DNA from 4 places in the Promicromonospora sp. NPDC090134 genome. Region 4 is predicted to be linked to each of the others. Evidence: predicted binding sites of a transcription regulator. Region 4 holds the regulator's gene; each other region holds the start of a gene.

Region 1 (4,969 bases), on a different contig from region 4:
AGAAAGATCCTGGGAGGGTCCTGGGAGGGTCCGGGACACGGGGTGCGGGGCCGGGCGCCCACGGAGGGGCGGGCGGCGCGAACCGCCTATGCCACCCGGTCCCGCACGACCCAGTCCGCGAGGGCCGACAGCGGGACCAGCAGCTCGCGGCCCCGTTCGGTGAGGTCGTACTCGACCCCGGGCGGAACCGTGGGGAAGACGGTTCGGGTGACCAGTCCGTCGTCCTCGAGCGCCCGGAGGGTACGGGTCAGCATCCGCTGGCTGATCCCGTCGACGCGCCGGTGGAGCTCGTTGAAGCGGTGCGCGCGTTCGGCGAGCAGCATCAGCACGAGCAGCGTCCACTTGTCGCCCAGCATCCGCACCGTGTGCGTGACGGGGCACGCCTCGTAGTCCGCTGTCGGGACCCGTCCCGGCAGCTGGCCGCGGTCGGCGGCGGCAACCATGTGGGCGTCGGGGTGGGGGACACCGGTGTTCCCATCTGACATGAAAGTGCCTTCTTCCGAGACGTCCGTGGTGCCGTGAGGATCGATGACGTCACCGTATCCAACGGTCACGTCGGGGCAGCTCGACGGCGAGACGACGAGGAGACAAGAATGAGCACTCCCCCACCCTGCTGGTCCTGGGCGCCGGACCCGGCCTCGGCATGTCGGTGGCCCGGCGGTTCGGCAAGGAGGGGTACCAGGTCGGCCTGGTCTCCCGCAGTGCCGACCGGCACCCCGGTTACCTGGACGACCTCCGCTCGGCCGGGGTCCGCGCCGTCGCCGTCGCCGCGGACGTGCGCCGCCCCGGTGACCTGCGGCGCGCGGTCGGCGAGGTCGAGGCCGAGCTCGGACCCGTCGACGTCGTCTATCACGGGCCAGGCGCCGACAACCCGGCGGCCGCCCCGATCGGCATCCTCGAGACGCGCGCCGACGACGTCCGCGCCGCCGCCGCCCAGGTCGTGGACCCCGCCGTCGAGCTCGCCGGACTGGTGCTGCCGGGCATGCGCGAGCGCGGCAGCGGAGCGATCGTCTACGTGTCGGGACTCAGCGCCGTCGTCCCGCTGCCGTTCCTCGGGCCGTTCGCGCCGGCCTCGGCCGCGCTGCGCACCTACGCCCTGACCCTCGCCGCGGCCGCTGGGCCCGACGGCGTCCACGTGGGCTCGCTCGTGGTGGGCGGGCTCATCGAGCGCGGCGACATCCACCGGATGCTGACAGCGGGCCGGGCGACCACGAACGTCAGCGCAGCGGATGCGCCGGAAGCAACACCCGAACCGGTGCTCGACCCCGACGACCTCGCCGACGCGGTCTGGCGCATCGCCACGGGCGCCGAACGCGAGGTCGTCTTCAACGCGCTCACCCCGAACGCGGTCTGACCGGCGATGCCCTGGCTCGTCCCGACCTCGCCTCTCGAACGCGCGAGGAAGGGCAGAGCCAGGGCATCGCCGGGCCATCGGCTATGCCGCCGTCGCGGGTGGCATGGCGGACGAGTCGTCGGGGTCGGCAGCCTCGCTCGGTACGGGAATCGGGTCGATGGGTTCGGGCAGGCGGAGGCGGTGACCACGGGCGTCGGTGAAGGCCCACCCGGTCTCCAGCAGCGCCCCGGCCCCGGTGGGCGCGGCAGGTTTACCGGCCCAGTGCATCGTGATGCCCCGGGTATCGACGAGCTGGTGGTGGTACCAGCACAACAACGCACTGTTGCCCACCGACGTCCCACCACCATCAGCCCAGTGCGTCACCGCATGATGAACCTCGCACCGCGACGGCGGCTGATCGCAGCCCGGGAACACACAATGCCCATCGCGCGCGATCACCGCACGACGCATCTGCCCCGACACCGTCCGCTGCGCCCGCCCCACATCCAGTACCGCACCATCCGGGCCGAACACCACCCGCGTCACCGCGCTGTCACACGCCAACCTGCGCAACAACCCCGACGGCACCCGACCACCTGACTCCGTGAACACCGCACCACCCACGGACAGCAACCCGGACACCGAAGGCGCACCGGGCACGGTGACCCGCCCCGGTGTCGCCGCGCTGCCCGGTGTTCTCGTGCTGCCCGGTGTCGTCGTGCTGCCCGGTGTCGTCGCGCTGCCCGGTGTCGTCGCGCTGCCCGGTGTCGTCGCGCTGCCCGGTGTCGTCGGTCCTGTGCCGCGCGGGACCGGGAGTGAGGGCTTGCTGCCCCGACCTGGCTGCGCCTGTCCGCAGGTCAGGCACAACCCGTCCCGGGTACGGGTGACCTGCGCGGTCAGCTCCGACCACGACACCGTCACGTTCAGATGCGGCGGGATCGCAGCACCGGGCGAAACGACATTCGCGTCCAGGGTCAGGCGTGCCAGATCCGCCAGTCCCTGCGCCCGACGCTGCGCCGGGGACCGATCATCCTCAGCGGCCGGGGCACCGATCAACGCCGTGATCGCCGTCGAGACCAGTAGACCGTGCTCGTCAGTGAGAAACCCCGCCACGTGAAAGCCGCCCAGGGTCTTGGACACGTCCAGGAACTCACCCCGGGCGGCCATGTCGTCCTCCACGTCATCGGTGTCCGGATCGGTCACCGTGGCGAACCGGCGCGCCACCACCCGGAACTGATCCGCGTTCAACACTCCCGCCTCCCGCAACACCAGACCCTCACCCGTGACCAGGGTCCCCTCGGAGATCGCGGTCTCCAGCACCTCGGTGATCTGGTCACGGGTGCGGGTACCGTCCGGGTCGTCCGCCGGGTCGGGCAGATCGATCGGCACCGTCTGGACGAACAGTTCTGGTGTGGTCGGCTCACCCGTGCGGGTATCGACCAGCCACGCCAACGCGTCCTCACGACTCTGACTCGTCGGGGCCACCTCGCACATCACGCGGGCATGATCCGCGCCCAGGGTGCCGGCGACCAGACGCTCACGGGTCACCGGCAACGCCTGCGCCAGGCGGCGGGCGGCGGTGACGTCCTTCCGAGCCGTCGACGCCGACACGCCTTCGCGCAGGCGCAGCCAGGACGTGAACGTCCGGGACATGCCACCACTACGCCACGAACCCTCGTCCTCGATCCGGGGCAGCACCGTGAACCGCACACCATCCAACCGTCCGGTCACCTTGCGGACCCGGGTGTGGGCCCGCATCAGCCTGGCGATCGACGGAGCGCCCCAACCATCGAGCACCTCCGACGCCACCAGGGCCGCCAGCTCCCCCACCGCGGCCTCGATCCGGTCCAGCACACCCTCCAACGAGGCCACGCCTGCCGGGCCAGCAGCAGGAGCACCAGCTGGTTGCACGCCCTCAGTTCCTCGCCCGTTCGTGGACTCCACCGGTGCCACCCCCTGCCCTCGCCGTTCGCCTGACACCATTGTCTCGAACATTCATACGCACTGCGAGGCGCATTTGAAATCCGTGGATAACTCTTCCCGAGGCAGATCAAGGCCTACTGTTGCTCAAGGGGCACGCCTCAGGGGCCTCGCGCACACCTCGACAGAGAGGATCGGGACATGGCGGGATCGCACCATGGCAGGGAGCCGGCAACCATCGCCGCGACCGAGGACTCCGTGCCGCCCGCCTCAGATCCCGGCCGTCGCGCTCCCCCGCAGGATCGACGTCATCTTCTTGCCACGGGCCAGCTCGTCGACCAGCTTGTCCATGTACCGGATCTGCTGCATCAGCGGGTCCTCGATGTCCTCGACGCGGTACCCGCAGATGACGCCCTTGATCAGGGACACGTTCGGGTTCATCGCGGGGGCCTGCGCGAAGAAGGTCTCCAGGTCGACGTCGCTGTCGAGGACACGGCGCAGCCCGGCGTCGTCGTAGCCCGTGAGCCAGGTGATGACCTGGTCCAGCTCGGCAGTGGCGTGCCCCTTTCGCTCCACCTTCTGCACGTACAGCGGGTAGATGCTGGCGAAGCTCATCGCGAAGATCCGGTGTCCGGCCATTCCTCGACCCTAACCGAGCCCTCCGACACCCCGAGCACCTAGCCGAGCTCGATGACGATGCCCGTCAGGTCGTGCAGCACACTGGCCGCCCCGGCCGAGACCGCCTCGCGCGCCCGGCCGGGCGTGACTGCGGCCGGGTGGGCGTCGTCGTTGCCCAGCCCCGTTCCCCGGAACTCAGCGCCCGGCCAGACGACAGCGGTCACGTTGTGGGTCGGCTCCGGGAGCTGCGCGCCGACCACCAGGAAGTCGGTCTCCAGGTACTGCGCGGTGATCAAGGAGAAGACGTCCACCACGCCGTCGCCGACGCCGACCACGAGGTCCGGCGCGGCCGTCACGGCCTCGTCGATGCGCTGCTCGACCTCGTCGTCGCTCCGCGCCTCCAGCACGGTCAGGTCCGCCCCGTGGTCTGCGGCGTAGCGCTCGACGGCGTCCGTGAGGGTCGCCGTCGCGTCGTCGTCGCCACGGGCGATAACGACGATCGTGTACCCGGCGGGGACGGCGACGTCGTCCCACGTGCCCGGCGTGGGGCGGACCGTCGCCTCCGGCGCCGGCTCGTGGCTGGACCCGACGAACCGCGCGGCGAAACCGGTCAGGGGCGGCGGACTGGCGACGCCGTCCGACGTCGAGCCGGGCGCGACGGCGCCGCACGCGGCGAGGGTGAGCGCGACGGCGGCCGCGGCCAGACTCGCGGTGAGTCCCACTGCCGGCCGCATCACGGTGCGACCGCCCCGGACCTCGGCGCCTCTGATTCCTCAGGGGCTGCCTGGTCAGAGCCCGTCGACTCCTCGGCCTCGCCCGCCGCGCCCTCGCCCGCCGCGCCCTCCACCGCCGTGCCCTCCACCGCCGTGCCCTCCGCCGACGTGCCCTCCGCCGACGTGCCCTCCGCCGACGTGCCCTCCGACGCCGCGCGTTCCGCGAGCGCCTTCGCGACGGCGGCCTGCACGCGGGCGTCCTCGCGCTGCCCGCGGGTCCGGCGGCGGCGCACGATCACGACGACGGCTCCGACCAGCAGCACGATGACGGCGAGCAGCGGCCAGGGCACGGCCAAGCCGGACGCGTGGGCCTCGACCGGGGCCA
Region 2 (4,969 bases), on a different contig from region 4:
TCGCCAACGGGGCGGAGTGGTGGGGCATGCCCACCGACAACGGGCTCGCCTTCCGGGTGATCGCCGTGGGCTGTGCGCTCTGGGCGCTGGCGTTCGCCTGGCCGATCCTCGCCTTCGTGCCGGAGCTGCCGCCCACCAAGGGCCGCGCCACGGTCGGGTTCTTCGCCAGCTACATCGTGCTGTTCCACGACATCAAGGACCTGTGGCGTACCTCGCGCCGCACCTTCTGGTTCCTGCTCGCCAGCGCCGTGTTCCGTGACGGCCTGAGCGGCGTCTTCGCGTTCGGCGCGATCATCGGCGGCGTCAGCTTCGGGTTCTCCGCCGACGAGGTCATCATCTTCGGTATCGCCGCCAACCTCGTGGCCGGGGCGAGCACGGTCCTCGTGGGCTTCGCCGACGACCGCTTCGGCCCGCGCTCCGTCATCCTCAGCACGCTCAGCGTCATCGTCGTGGCCGGGCTCGGCGTCGTGTTCCTGCACGACCTCGGCCCCGTCGTCTACTGGGTGGGCGGCCTGATCCTCTCGGCCTGCGTCGGCCCCGCACAGGCCGCGTCCCGGTCCTACCTCGCCCGGGTGGCTCCGGCGGGCAAGGAGTCGGAGATCTTCGGCCTCTACGCGACGACCGGCCGCGCCACGTCCTGGATGTCGAGCGCCCTGTGGACGATCACCATCGCGGCGACGGGCGCAACCATCTGGGGCACGCTCGGGATCATCGCGGTGGTGCTCATCGGCCTCGTGATGATGTGGTTCGTGCGGGAAGCACCCCTGGCCGACGCCGGCACCACGGCCGGGCCGACGGGGGAACCGACGAGCGACCGTTCGATGGCCTAGCTCTCGGAGGTCGGCTGGTCCGCGGTCCGCTGCGCTGCTGCGCGCCGGGCCGCGGTCCGCGACTCCAGCGCGCTCCTGAGCGTGGCCTGGAGCCGGTCAAGATCCGCGAGCTGCCCCAGGTGCCCGAGCTTGTCCGGGTTGATCACGCCGCGGATACCCGCGAGCTGACCGCCCACGACCTCGAACGACCAGGTACCGATGAGGCCGCCGCCCACGGCGTCGTCCGCCACGATGAGCAGACCGGGCTCGCCGCCCACGAGCGCCCGCTCGAAGTGGAGCGGCGCGCCGCGGCCGATGAAGGCCGCCAGCATCCGGGCGACCGTGACGCGGCCCGCGACAGGCCGGGCGATCGACATGCCCTGGGGCACGTTGCCGCCGCCGTCGCCCGTGAGCACCACGTCCTCGGCCAGCAGCTCCAGGAACGAGTCCACCGCACCCTCCTCGCACGCGGCGAGGAACCGGGTCACGAGCTCCTCGGCGCGGGCCCGGTCGCTCGCGGTGCGCGGCCGCGTGGGCGGGACGTGGTGCGCGAGGTCGTCCTGCTCCGGGTGGCGGGGCGCTGCGGGCCGCGACGCTGCGGGCAGCGGGGCACCGGGCGGCGACGCAACGGGCGGCGACGCAACGTGCCGCGCGATCCGCCGTCGGGCGCGTGAAGCGAGCTGCCGCGCGGCGACCTCGCTGGTGCCGATCACGTCGGCGGCCTCGCTGTGCGGAAACCCGAGCACGTCGTGCAGCAGGAACGCCGCACGCTCGGTCGGGGTGAGGGTCTCCAGCAGCACCAGGAACGCGGTGGAGAGGTCGTCGGCGAGCTCGGCATGGCGCGCGACGTCGGGCGCCGGCGTCGCCATCGCGACCGGCAGCGACGGGACGGGACCGACCAGCGGCTCCGGGAGCCACTCGCCCACGTACTGCTCCCGCCGGACCCGCGCCGAACGCAGCACGTCGATGGCGATGCGCGTCGTCACCGTGGTGACGAACGCGTCGGGATTGCGCACGTCGGGCGCCTGCGAGACGCGTGTCAGCGCCTCCTGCACCACATCCTCCGCCTCGGCCACGCTGCCCAGCATCCGGTAGGCGACCGCGAACGAGAGCGGACGCAGCCGGCCGAGCGCGGCGTCGTCCAGGAAGGCGCCGGTACGGGGCACAGTGCCGGACGGCGTCGCGCCGGCTGTCGCGCCGGCCGTCGCGCCGGCTGTCGCAGCGGACGGCGAGGTCGAGGGCTTGGTCATGCGGACATGCTCTCGCGTCATACCCCTCTGACGGGACGGGGGCGGCAGATGTGACACCCTCGCGCGACCTGCGCCGGATCGGCTCCCCGTGACCCAGGGGACATGCGGACGGCACGTGAGCCCAGCTCACACGGTGCGTACGCTGGCGCGCGTGAGAACAACTGCCCTTGTCGTGCGCTTCCTGCTCGAGCTCGCACTCGCCGCGGGCGCGGGCTACGCCGCCTGGAACCTCGCCGACGGCGGATGGCGCCTCGCCGCCGTCCTCCTCGCGCCGGCCGTCGTGATCGCCCTCTGGGCGACGTTCCTCTCGCCGAAGGCACCCGTGGCGGTCCCGGCCTGGGCGCAGGTCGCCATGGAGGCGGCCCTCTTCGGCGGCGTCGGATACCTGTGCTGGCGCGTGGGAGCCGCCGCCCCCGGCGTGGCGCTCGCGGCTGTCTGGGCGGTGGACCGGCTGGTGCTGTGGTTGACCCGAAACCGGCCCAGCGTGCTGGAGCCCGAACGCGACTCCGGGCCGCGCCGGGGGGCCTGAGCCGTGGGCCGGGCGCGAGTGCTTCCCGCGCACCGGACCGGCGGCACGACGTGACCGTTCGACGTGACCGTTCGACGTGACCGTTCGACGTGACCGTTCGACGTGACCGTTCGACGTGACCGTTCGACGTGACCGTTCGACGTGACCGTTCAGCGGGACCGCATGGCGTCGATCTCGTCGCGCCGGAACAGCACGAGGCGGTCCAGGACGTCGTCCGGCAGCGGCTGGTCCGGTGTGAACCGCACCGTGCCCTTCGACGTCGAGAGATCGGCCAGGTCGGGTGCGAGCGCGTCGATCGCGGGCGGGCTGAACGGATACAGCCCGATGTGCTTCGCGGTGGCGCGCGCCGAGACCAGCGGGCTGCCCCGGTAGCGCAGGGCGGCCATGCCGTAGCTCATGCCCTCCTCGGCGTCCGGCACGAGCTGCAGTGCCCGCGCCCGCACGTGCTCGACGGCGTCCTTGGCCGGCCCGTCCAGGCCGGCGATGTACTCGGTGAACTCGCCCATGAGCACAGCCTCGCGAGGTCCGGCGGGTTCCGCGAGGGCAGGGGTGTCGGACGGCGACGGCGTGCCGTCGCCGCCGTCTGTCGCCGTCGCCTGTCCAGGCGTGCGAAGAGTTGTCCACAGATTTGAAGTGCGCCTCGCGGTGCGTATGAATGTTCGAGACAATGGTGTCAGGTGAACGAGGGGGGTGGCACGGGTGGACTCGAATGGGATGGCGTCCGGTGGTGTGTCCCCGGGTTCGTTGGAGGTGGTGCTGGCCCGGATCGAGACGGCGGTCAGCGAGCTGGCCGACCTGGTCGCCCCGGGGGTGCTGGACGGTTGGGGTGCCCCGACGGTGGCGCGGTTGATGGATGCGCACTCCCGGATCCGCAGGGTGACGGGACGGTTGGACGGGGTGCGGTTCACGGTGCTGCCGCGGATCGAGGACGACGGGTCCTGGCGTAGCGGTGGCATGTCGCGCACGTTCGCGTCGTGGTTGCGGCTGCGGGAGGGTGTCGCGGCGGGCACGGCCCGTAAGGACGTGGCGACGGCGCGGCGGCTGGCGCAGGCGTTGCCGGCCACCCGGGCGGGGCTGGTGGCCGGGCGTGTGGGGGTGGATCACGCCCGGGTGATGGCGGAGGTCGCGCCCACCAGCCAGACGCGTCAGGACGCGTTGGCGTGGTTGATCGACACCCGCACCGGTGAGCCGACGACACCGGAGGCGTTCGTGCAGACCGTCAGCGTCGACTTCCCCGACCCTCGGGATGACCTGGACGGATCGGAGACCAGGGACCGGATCACGAAGGTGCTGGAGACCGCGATCGGTGAGGGGGTGCTGGCGACGGGTGAGGGTCTGGTCCTGCGCGAGGCGGGGGTGCTGAATGCCGATCAGTTCCGCGTGGTCGCGCGCCGGTTCGCCACGATCACGGACCCCGACACGGACGACGTGGACGATGACAGGGCCGTCCGGGGTGAGTTCCTGGACGTGTCCAGGACGCTGGGCGGGTTCCATGTGGCGGGGTTCTTGACCGACGAGCACGGCCTGCTGCTGACTACGGCGTTGACCGCCGTGGCCGGCGCACCGGCGGCGGAGGACTCCAGGACGCCGGGTCAGCGCCGTGCGCAGGGTCTGGCGGATGTGGCGCGTCTGGTGCTGGACATGAACCAGGCTTCGCCGGGTGCGTCGATCCGGCCGCACCTGAACGTGACGGTCTCCTGGTCGGAGCTGGTCACCCAGGTCACCCGCACGCGTGAGGGGTCGTGCCTGACCTGCGGACAGACGGTCCCGGGCCGGTCGGGCGCGCCGAACGGGGGTGCACGGAACGCAGGTGCGCCGAACGCGGGTGCGCCTGGTGTGCCGGCTTCTGGGTTGCTGGGTATGGGTGGTGCGGTGTTCACGGAGTCGGGCTCTCGGGTGCCGGTGGGGTTGTTGCGCCGGTTGGCGTGTGACAGTGCGGTGACTCGGGTCGTGTTCGGTGCGGAGGGTGCGGTGCTGGATGTGGGGCGGGCGCAGCGGACGGTCACGGGGCAGATGCGGCGCGCGGTGATCGCGCGGGACGGGCACTGTGTGTTCCCGGGGTGTGATCAGCCGCCGTCGCGGTGCGAGGTGCATCACGCGGTGACGCACTGGGCCGAGGGTGGTGCCACGTCGGTGAGCAACAGCGCGTTGTTGTGCTGGTTCCATCACCAGATTGTTGATGCCCGAGGAATCGCCATGTCCTGGGAGGGCAAGCCGACCTCCGCCACCACCAGGGGCGTGCTGGTGGAGACAGGGTGGGTCTTCACCGACGCCCGTGGTCACCGCATCCGACTGCCCGAACCCATCGACCCACCCGCCGCACCACCAGCCACCGCCGCGTGACGCCCAGGGCCTGGGTCCCCTCGCCCACGAAGTCCCTC
Region 3 (4,969 bases), on a different contig from region 4:
GCACCCGCACCCGCGCCTGCACCCGCGCTGCCACCCGCGGCGCCACCGGCGATGAGGACCTGCGTGGAGCGCGGCTGGCTGCTCAGCGTCGTGATCGCCACGGAGCGCCGGTCGTGGGAGGCGACGGCGTCGATGAGGTACCCGCCACCGTCGTACAGCGTGGTCTCGGAGCCGGTCGCCAGGTCGTGCACCACGACATCGAAGTCGACTCCGTCGCGCCGGTTGGTCAGGAACACCACGGACTCGGCGGAGACGTCGGCCAGGTCGTGCTTGTACGCGGGGTCGTGGACCAGCGGAGCCAGGTCGGCGAGCGTGGCGGGGACGTCGGTGCGCTCGATGTCCAGGAGGCTGAGCTGCATCTGCTCGTCGCCGCCGTTGTCGTGCTGCACCACCACGCGGCGTGCGCCCGGCACGTAGCGGCCGGAGCAGCGCGAGGGCAGTGCCGTGAGCTGGGTCCGGGTGCCGTCGGGCGCGATCTCGACGAGCTGCATGCTGCCGGACTCGTCGTTCCCCGCGAGGATCCGGCCCTCCGGGTCGACGTCGAAGACGGCCCAGGCCGTGAGGTCGAGCAGGGCACTGATGATCTCTGGCGCCGAGGGCACGGGTAGGGAGGGCACGGGTGCGGAAGCCAAGGGCACGTCTGTCGAAGGCACGTCTGTCGAAGGCACGGAGGGCACAGGTACGGAGGGCACAGGTACGGAAGTCACTGACGCAACCTAGCCCGGGACAGCATGTGGCCGTCCTCAAGCAGCCCGATCCCGGGCCCATGGCAGCCCGATCCTGCGACCGTGGCGGTTGGCGAAGCTCCAGTGCCCCGGCTGGTCCGGTGTCGGACCCGGCTCCCACGCCATGGTGATCCCGGTGGTGTCCACGAGCGTGTGGTGGTGCCAGCACAAGAGGGCGGAGTTCGCGACGGACGTCTCGCCGCCGTCGGCCCAGTGCCGCAACGCATGGTGCACCTCGCACCGGCTGGGTGGCTGATCGCAGCCGGGATAGACGCAGTGCTGGTCACGGGCGATCACTGCCTTGCGCATCTGCCCGGTCACCGTGCGCTGGGCGCGTCCGACGTCGATCGCGGTAGCGTCTGCGCCGAACACGACGCGCGTGACCTCGGCGTCGCACAGAAGCCGGCGCAGGAGGTCGCGGGGAACGACGCTTCCCTTCGCGGACGCCCCCGTGAACGTCGCGGGCTGAGCCGTCAGCGCCGTCAGGTCGCCGGGACGGAGCGCGCCGCCATTCGTCGATCCGACGTTCGTCTGTCCGGCTCCGGTCCGTCCGCCGTGGCTGTTCGTCCGCCCGCTCCGGAGCAGCTCCGTCAGGGAGACGGTGACGTGGACGTGCGGACGCACCGCGGCCCCCGATCCGACGCGGCCGTTGTCCAGGACGTCCCGCGCCAGGTCGGCGAGCGCCTGCGCCCGGCGCTGGGTGGGTGTGCGGTCGTCGCCGGCGGCCGGGGAGCCCATCATCGAGCCGAGCGCCGTCGACAGCAGGTGCCCGTGCTCGTCGGTGAGGAAGCCGTTGACGTGCCAGCCCCCGAACGTCGGCGAGACCTCCAGGTGCTCACGTTCGGTCGCCTCCCGGTAGCCGCGGTCGTCCGCGTCGGGGTCCGCGACCTGGCCGAACCGCTTCAGCACCCGACGAAAGCGCGCCGGGTCGCAAGCACCGGCCAGCCCCGTCAGGTACCCCTCGCCGGTGATGGCCGGGGGAGCCGGACGGGTGTCGCCCACCGTTTCCGGGTCACCGTCCGTGGTGCCCGGCTCGGCAGAAGCCTCGTCATCGACCGCACCGTCGCCGACCGCATCGCCATCGACCGCATCGCCGCACAGGTCAGCAGCAGCGCCACCCTCGGAGCCGTCCAGCTCGATCGGCGCGGCCAGTGCCGCCTTGCGTGCCTCGCTGGTGGGCGCGACGTCCACCAGGGCACGGACGTGGTCGACGCCGATGCCGCCCGCGAGCGCCGCCGCGCGGGCCGTGGGCAGGTGGTCACGCAGCACCCGGCCGGTTCGGGCCTCCCGGTTGGCGGTGGTGGTGCTGACGTTCTCCGTCCTGGCGAGCCAGGCCGAGAACGTCCGCGCACCCGTGGCCTGCCAGGGATGCCGAGCCTCGATCACGGGCAGCCACGTCAGCCGGACCGTGTCCAGGCGGGCACTGAGCGCACGCAGCCGCGGTGCGGCGACGACGAGCCGAGGGACCGCGACGCCACCGGTACCGGCGGACTCGCCGCCGCCGGCGACCGCGTCCGGTCCCGCTGAGGCCACCAGCTCGTCGGCGAGCACGTCCAGCTCGCTCAGGACGGTCTCGAGGGCGCGAGGCCCGCACGCCTGACGGGGCTCGGGTGGAGTCGCTGGTGTGCCGTCCATCTCGTGTCACCCCCGTCCCGATCTGTTGCTGTGCCGACTCTCCAAGGTTATCGAACATACATTCGACCTGCTGGGCCGAGATGAAATCTGTGGATAACCGTTGAACCACGGAGCCGTTGCGCGTGGAGGCGCACCGCATCGAGATGTCGCGCACCGGGACCCCGGCCAGCAGCCGATCTGCCTGCGGTCACGCAGCGGTCACTCCACGCCTACTCCGCCCCGGCGGTCGCTCCGAACTGCTCGACGTAGTGCGGGTTGTACATGACGCCAAGCACGTTGCCGAAGGGGTCTACGACCGCGGCGGTGACGAAGTCGTGGCCGCGCTCGGTGACGGGCTGGTACTCGGTGGCACCCAGGTCGAGCAGTCGGGCCACGGTGCCCCGCAGGTCGTCGACGTGCCAGTACATGAGCGCGCCCCCGGGCTGGTCGGGCAGGCCCGGGGGCGCGTAGGCCCGGCTGACGAGGCCGAGCTCGGCCTCGTGGTCCCCGATCCGGAACTCGGCGTAGGCGGGCGTGCCGTCCGGTCCGGACCGCTGGAAGTAGGGCTCGACGCCGAGCACCTCGGTGTACCAGGCGGAGGCCGCGGCGACGTCGTCGGCCCAGTAGTTGATGGTGGAGAATCCTCGAAGGCTCATGCCGCCATCTCAGCACCGGACACTGACACTCGCCGGAGCCCGCGGGTGTTTTTCGTGCTCAGGGGCGGTTTTCACTCGCCCTTTCGCCCGTGTCTCACCCCGCTGCCTCACCCCGCCTGCGCCACAGGAGCGGACTCGGTCCCGGACGGGTCGACCCGCTGAACGGCCGCGCTCAGCGCCTCCCGCAGCCCCGCGGCGGTGCCCTCGGCCTGGGCCTGGCCGGCGATCGCCACGACGCGCGCCTCCTCGGCGTCCGCTGCCTGCCTGCGCGCGGACTCCAGCGCGTCCCGGGACGCGGAGAGCTCGCCCTCCAGCCGGGCCACGGAGGCCTCGGCGGCGGCGCGCGCGGCATCGGCGGCAGCCCGGTCACGGTTCGCCTGCGCGACGTCGCCCCGTGCGGCCTCGAGCGCGCCGCGCACGTCCGTCAGGGACTCCCGCAGGCCCACGGCAGCACCGTCCGCCTGCGCGCGCGCCGACTCCGCCTCGGACCGCGCTCGCTCGGCGGCCGCGGCCCCCGCCCGGGCCTCGGCGAGCTCGTCGCGCACGGACTCCAGTGCCCGCCGCGCGCCGTCGAGCTCACCCCCCAGCCTGGCTGCCGACGACGCCGCGTCGCCCCGGGCCTCCTCGGCCGCGTCGCGCTCGTCCTGGACCGACCGCGCGTGCTCACGTGCGGTCTCCAACAGGGCACGGAACTGCGCGAGCTCGGCGTCGGCCTCGTCCACGCGCGCCGCCAGGGCGTCCGCCTCACTGACGACGGCGCTCAGCGCCTCCTCCGACGCCGCCACCGTTGCCTCGTGCTCCGCCCGTGCCGCCTCGACCGCCGCACCCCACAGGGCCTCCAGACCGCGCTCCGCCAGCGCGCTCACCGCGGCGGGCAGGTCAGGGAGCGCGCTGCGCGCGTCGTCCTCGGCGGTCTTCGCGTCGCGCCACTCCCGCAGGTACTTCGTGGCCGTGGCATTGGAGCAGCCGGCGCGCTCGCGCACGTTCGTCACGGTCAGCGCCGCGCCCTCGGCCGCCAGTGCGTCCGCCGCCTGGAAGACCCGTTCCTTGTCCCGCACGTCGTTCCCCGCTCACGTCGTCGTCTCGACCGTCCCTGTTTCGACAGTCGTTCTTTCCACCCGCATTGTTTCCACTCGTAGTAGTACGAGTAGTAGCGCAATCCTACTCCTACTTTCGCTCCACACACTGCGCACCCGCTTTCCTGAAGCGGGTGCGCAGTAGATGCAGGATCGGCCAGATAGCAGGGTTCAGCGGGACTTGTCAGGGCACTACTCGGCCTGCGGGGAGCAGATAGTGAGCATCGAATCCGCGGGAGATCGGTCGGAGATCCGCGGCACCTGGGCCGACGATCGGACCGGACCGACACGCGGACGCAGGATCAGTCCTCAGGAACGTCCTGGAGAAACACGATCCCGTCCAGGTCGGCGAGCTGAGCCGGGTCGAGCGGTGCGTAACCGAACCAGGGAGACACCCGCGCCACCGAGCCCCCGAGCAGCGCGGCCAGCCCCGGGGCGTCGACGACGGACCGGTCGGCACCGAGCGCGGACAGGAGCCCCTCGACGCTGTCCGACGGCGCGTCGTCGACGCCGTGGTGCCGGATGGTGCCGACCGCTGAGGCCAGGAACCCGTACCGCTCGCCCAGCCGGGCGCTCACCAGGGCGCCGGCGCCCCACCACTCCAGCCGCGGGTGGTCCCACATGCGCATCGTGCTCATGCCGCGCCGCAGATGGCTGTTGTGGGCATTGACCAGCACGGGGCTGCTTTCCGCGAGGGCGAGCAGGTTGTCGGCCATCATGGCGTCACGGACCGCGAGCAGCCGCGTCATCCGGGCGGGCGACGGGTCGGCCATCCAGAAGTGGTAGCGCAGCAGGCCGGTCGCGGTGCGTCCGTACAGGCGCGCCCGGTCCCACTCCTGCGCCGTGGAGGTGGCGACGAGCTGCGGTGCGTGCGTGTCGAGGAGCGTCGCCAGGTCGT
Region 4 (4,969 bases):
GCCTCGGTCGAGCAGGCTCAGCCGGACTTGCGGCGGAACATCTTCTGCACGGGGCCGGTCGTCTCCGAACCGTGCACCGAGCCCGTGTTCACGTCGCCTGCGGCGGAACGGCCGCGTGCGGCGTTCTTCCGGTCCAGCGCTTCCTTGAACCGCGCCTTCGCGTCCACGCTCGGCGCGGTCGCGGCCTTGGGCGCCTCAGCGTCCTGAGCCACTGCCTCCTCGGCACCAGGCTTCTCGTCCGTCACACCGATCACCTCCTCCTGTTTCGGGGGTCCCTCGATCGGGTCCGTCGTCGGCCCCAGCCTGCACCACCGCGCGCCAGGGTGCCAATCGCTTTTCGTCCCCGCCGGCGCGCGGCCCGTCCGGCCGCTACGCCTGCGCCGCAGCGCGCTCCGCCGCGCGCTCGGCGCGCTCCGCGCGCAGGGACGTGATGGCGCTCTCGAAGTCCTCGAGCGAGTCGAACGACTGGTAGACGCTCGCGAACCGGAGATAGGCCACCTCGTCGAGCTCGCGCAGGGGGCCGAGGATCGCGAGGCCCACCTCGTACGCGTCGATCTCGGCGCTGCCGTTGCTCCGCAGGGTCTCCTCGACCCGCTGCGCCAGAATGGCCAGGTCGTCGTCACTGACGGGGCGGCCCTGGCAGGCCTTGCGCACGCCCGCGGCGACCTTGTCGCGGCTGAACGGCTCGGTGGCGCCGGAACGCTTGACCACCGACAGGCTGGCCGTCTCGACGGTGGTGAACCGCCGGTTGCAGTTCGGGCACTGCCGCCTGCGCCGGATCGACAGGCCGTCGTCGGCGGTCCGCGAGTCCACCACGCGCGAGTCGGCGTGGCGACAGAACGGGCAGTGCATGCTGACTCCTGCGTGGTCGGCCACGGACCGGAGACATCCGGTCGCGCCCCGACCGTAAGCGGGCAAACCACCCCCATGCAACATCGCCGCAACATTTGACGGCGAATCGTGGCCTCCGTCCACTTCGTCGGGGCGTTCGGCCACTTTTCGGGGGCCCTCCGGTCACTCCTTCGGGAGCAGGAGGAGCTCGCCGACCCGCACGGTGCCCGACGTCATCTCGTTGAGGTCCTGCAGCCGTGCGACCGCCTGCCGGACGTCCTCCCCGGGCTCCGCGATCTGCTCGGCGAAGCCCCAGAGCGTCTCCCCCGGCTGCACCGCGTGCACGCGGACCTCCGTCGGCTCACCCGGCGAGCTGGCCACGGCGGTCGCTCCCCACGTCGCCATCGGCGCGACCACGAGCATCGCCAGCAGCACCAGCACGACCCGGCCGCGCCGGGTGAGCCGCAGCCCCGCGAGCCCGAGCCGGTCGGCGAACGTGCGCGGCCCGCGCGGCGCGTACGAGGAGGCGGTCGGACGCGGCCGGGGCGGTGCCGACGCCCGGCTCGGGGTGTGCGCCGGGCCCGGCCGATACGCCCGGACCGCGCTCGATCCGGGCACCGTCGCATACGCCGGCCCGTACACCGGGGTGTACTGCCGCAGCGGGATCACGTCCCCCATGGCCCCTCCTCGAAAGGTGACTCGAACTCTTGTCCGTCATACACACGTTCGTCGAACGCTCGTACCATTGTGTAGCACGGGACACCGTAGAAGTCGAGACACGCTCGAACATTCGTTTGAGCCGAGCACATTTGTGATCTAGAGTGGGCAGCGCACAGGAGAACATTTGTCGGAACGGGAGGGGCACGGGCATGACGGGACGGGACGGGACCAGCGACACGAGAGCCGTCGACACGGCACTCTCGGGCGTCGCCACGTTGGACGCGCCGGGCGACGGGGCGGTCGCCGGCGTGCACGCGATCTCGCCGGCAGACCGCCTCACCGAGCGGCAGCGCCTTGTGCTGGACACGATTCGGCAGTCGTTCGAGACGCGCGGATACCCGCCGTCGATGCGCGAGATCGGCGAGGCCGTCGGGCTGGCCAGCCCGTCGAGCGTCAAGCACCAGCTCCAGATGCTGGAGAAGAAGGGCTTCCTGCGCCGCGACCCCAACCGGCCGCGTGCCATGGAGCTCGTCGAGCCCCTGGCCGAGCAGGTCGAGAAGCCGACGCGCGGTGAGATCCACTGGCCCGAGCCGCGGCGTAGCGGCCAGGTCCACTGGGGCGGTTCGGTGCCGGACGACGCGAGCACCCCGCCGCCGTCGTACGTGCCGCTCGTCGGCCGCATCGCGGCCGGTGGGCCGATCCTCGCCGAGCAGGTCGTCGAGGACGTCTTCCCGCTCCCCCGCCAGCTCGTGGGTGACGGCGAGCTGTTCCTCCTCAAGGTCGCGGGCGACTCGATGGTCGACGCCGCGATCTGCGACGGGGACTGGGTCGTGGTGCGCCGCCAGAACGTGGCCGAGCAGGGCGAGATCGTCGCCGCCATGATCGACGGCGAGGCCACGGTCAAGACGTTCAAGCAGACCGACGGGCACGTGCTGCTGCTGCCGCAGAACCCGGCCTACGAGCCCATCCCGGGTGACGAGGCGCAGATCCTGGGCCGCGTCGTCGCGGTGCTGCGCAGCCTCTGACCCGAGGCACCAGGGTTCCCGACAGGCCCGATCACCGGCTCACGGTGGTCGGGCCTGTCGCGTTGCCTACCCCCTAGAACCCGAAACGCCGCTGCACCGCACGCACGCTGTCGGCCGATGCGCGCAGCCCGGCCAGCTCGTCGTCCGACATGGGTACCTGCACGGTGCTCGTGACGCCTCGCCGGTCCACGAGGGACGGCACCGACAGGCAGACGTCGCTGATGCCGTGGTAGTCATCGAGCAGCGAGGACACCGGCATGATCCGGCGCTCGTCCTTGAGCACCGCCTCGATGATGCGGGTCGCGGCCAGGCCCACGGCGTAGTTGGTGGCGCCCTTGCCCGCGATGATCCGGTAGGCCGAGTCGACCACCTCGTGGTGCACCTCCGCGCGCACCGCGGCGTCCAGGGGCGCGGCGCCACCGACCGGCACCCAGTCGAGCAACGGCACGCCGCCGATCGAGGCGGAGCTCCAGAGCGCGATCTCCGAGTCGCCGTGCTCCCCGGCGATGTAGGCGTGCACGTTCCCGACGGCCACCCCGCACCGTTCCGCGAGCACCACGCGGAGCCGCGACGAGTCGAGCACGGTGCCGCTGCCGAAGAGCCGCTCGCGGGGCAGCCCCGAGATCTTGAGGGCCGCGTAGGTCACCACGTCCACGGGGTTGGTCACCATGAGGTAGGTCGCGTCGGGTGCGACCTCGACCAGGCCCGGCAGGATGGTGCGCATCAGACCGATCGTCGCCTCGGCGAGGTCGACGCGGCTCTGGCCGGGCTTCTGCTTGGCGCCCGCCGTGACCACCACGACGTCGGCCCCCTCGCACACCGCCGGATCGTCCGAGCCGATCACGTGCGCCTGGGACGTGAACATCAGCCCGTGCTGCAGGTCCAGCACCTCGGCGTCGACCTTCTGCCGGTCGATGTCGAGCAGGGCGATGGTGCGGGCGGAGCCGCGGGTCAGCGCCGCGAAGGCGAGCGTCGACCCCACGGCCCCCGCACCCACCACGGCGATCTTGGTGGTGCGGGATCCGGCGGGCTGGGCGGCGGGGACGTCCGAGGGGGCTGCCATGCCCTCAGGCTATGTGTCGAGCCTGGCGAGCGCGGCGCGGACCAGCTTCGGGTCGGTGGTGGGCCAGAACCCGGGCATCGACCGGGTCAGGAACGACGCGTACCGTGCCGTCGCGAGCCGTGGGTCGAGGACCGCGACGACGCCCCGGTCGTCCATGCTGCGCACCAGGCGTCCCGCGCCCTGCGCGAGCAGCAGCGCGGCGTGCTGCGCGGACACTGCCATGAACCCGTTGCCGCCCGCCTGCTCGACGGCGCGAGCGCGCGCGGCCTTGACCGGGTCGTCCGGGCGCGGGAACGGGATGCGGTCGATGAGCACGAGCTGGTTGGACGGTCCCGGCACGTCGACGCCCTGCCACAGGGACAGCGTGCCGAACAGGCACGTGGCCGGATCCTCGGCGAACTCGCGCACGAGGGTGGGGAGCTGGTCGTCGCCCTGGGCCAGGATCGGGAAGTCGAGCCGCTCCCGCATCGCCTCGGCTGCGGCGTTCGCGGCGCGCCGGGACGAGAACAGCCCGAGCGTGCGACCGCCCGCGGCCGTGATGAGCTCCGCGATCTCGTCGAGCTGCGCCTCGGTGGTCGGCTCGCGACCGGGGGCGGGCAGGTGCCGCGCGATGTAGAGGATGCCCTGCTTCGGGTAGTCGAACGGGCTGCCCGCGTCGAGACCCTGCCACGGCGGGGCGTCGGCGCCGTTGAGGCCGAGTGTTCCGGCGACGGCGTCGAACGTGCCGCCCAGCGCCAGCGTCGCCGAGGTGAACACGCCCGTCGACTCGCCCAGCAGGTGCGTGCGGATCAACCCGGCCACGTGCAGCGGGGCCGCGTGCAGCCGCGTCACGTTGTCGCCGAACCCGCCCCAGCCGTTGTCCGGGCGCGAGCACCACAGCACGTCGGCGGTCGTGTCCTGCGCCGCCATGCGCTCCGCCGTCTCGAAGAGCTGGAGCATGGCGCCCTGCGCCATCTTGAGCCCCGGGTCGGGCTGGCCCGCGTCCTTGCCCTGGGCGCCCTTGCCGCCCTCGGGCTTGAGGGTGCTCAGCACCTCGCGCGCGGCGTCGCGCACCGCGCCGACCGCCGTGCGCAGCGCGTCCGGCAGGCCGCTCGGGAACCGCTCAGCCGGCGCGGTGACCAGCAGGGTGCCGAGGCTCTGCGCCGCCGCGTCCAGGGTGTCGGTGTTGGTGCCCGCGTGGCGCCGGGCCAGCCGCGCCGCGCTCTCCACCGACGCCATGGACAGGTCCACGGTGGCCGACGACGTCACACGGTCGGTGAGCTCGTGCGCCTCGTCGACCACCACGACGTCGTGCTCCGGGAGCACGCCCGGGCTGCCCGTGGCCGCGATGCCGAGCATCGCGTGGTTGGTGACCACCACGTCCGCCTCGCGGGCGGCGGCCCGCGCCTTG

What was found. The regulator LexA, encoded in region 4, represses DNA repair genes until DNA is damaged. The targets are predictions, from matches to a motif close to TCGAACANNTGTTCGA.
Region 1: ACIPN7_RS13110 (DUF222 domain-containing protein) is a predicted target of LexA. The motif match lies at 3,321-3,336, and genes of this name have one in related genera.
Region 2: ACIPN7_RS22690 (DUF222 domain-containing protein) is a predicted target of LexA. The motif match lies at 3,236-3,251, and genes of this name have one in related genera.
Region 3: ACIPN7_RS22190 (DUF222 domain-containing protein) is a predicted target of LexA. The motif match lies at 2,411-2,426, and genes of this name have one in related genera.

Annotation. Positions count from the first base shown of each region.
Region 1 is NZ_JBIVCZ010000004.1:167,333-172,301, forward strand. It holds gene ACIPN7_RS13100 (winged helix-turn-helix transcriptional regulator) at 87-485, opposite strand; gene ACIPN7_RS13105 (SDR family NAD(P)-dependent oxidoreductase) at 620-1,354, shown strand; gene ACIPN7_RS13110 (DUF222 domain-containing protein) at 1,436-3,187, opposite strand; gene ACIPN7_RS13115 (DUF2200 domain-containing protein) at 3,524-3,892, opposite strand; gene ACIPN7_RS13120 (BMP family ABC transporter substrate-binding protein) at 3,931-4,593, opposite strand; gene ACIPN7_RS13125 (WxL protein peptidoglycan domain-containing protein) at 4,605-4,969, opposite strand, start outside.
Region 2 is NZ_JBIVCZ010000009.1:147,349-152,317, reverse strand. It holds gene ACIPN7_RS22710 (MFS transporter) at 1-830, shown strand, start outside; gene ACIPN7_RS22705 (sigma-70 family RNA polymerase sigma factor) at 827-2,059, opposite strand; gene ACIPN7_RS22700 (DUF2568 domain-containing protein) at 2,211-2,588, shown strand; gene ACIPN7_RS22695 (iron chaperone) at 2,738-3,094, opposite strand; gene ACIPN7_RS22690 (DUF222 domain-containing protein) at 3,303-4,931, shown strand.
Region 3 is NZ_JBIVCZ010000009.1:48,827-53,795, forward strand. It holds gene ACIPN7_RS22185 (alpha/beta fold hydrolase) at 1-602, opposite strand, end outside; gene ACIPN7_RS22190 (DUF222 domain-containing protein) at 744-2,360, opposite strand; gene ACIPN7_RS22195 (VOC family protein) at 2,570-2,995, opposite strand; gene ACIPN7_RS22200 (DNA-binding protein) at 3,103-4,053, opposite strand; gene ACIPN7_RS22205 (erythromycin esterase family protein) at 4,374-4,969, opposite strand, start outside.
Region 4 is NZ_JBIVCZ010000002.1:47,576-52,544, forward strand. It holds gene ACIPN7_RS06655 (DUF5302 domain-containing protein) at 18-245, opposite strand; gene nrdR (transcriptional regulator NrdR) at 370-852, opposite strand; gene ACIPN7_RS06665 (LysM peptidoglycan-binding domain-containing protein) at 1,015-1,509, opposite strand; gene lexA (transcriptional repressor LexA) at 1,701-2,516, shown strand; gene ACIPN7_RS06675 (L-lactate dehydrogenase) at 2,590-3,579, opposite strand; gene ACIPN7_RS06680 (ATP-dependent DNA helicase) at 3,589-4,969, opposite strand, start outside.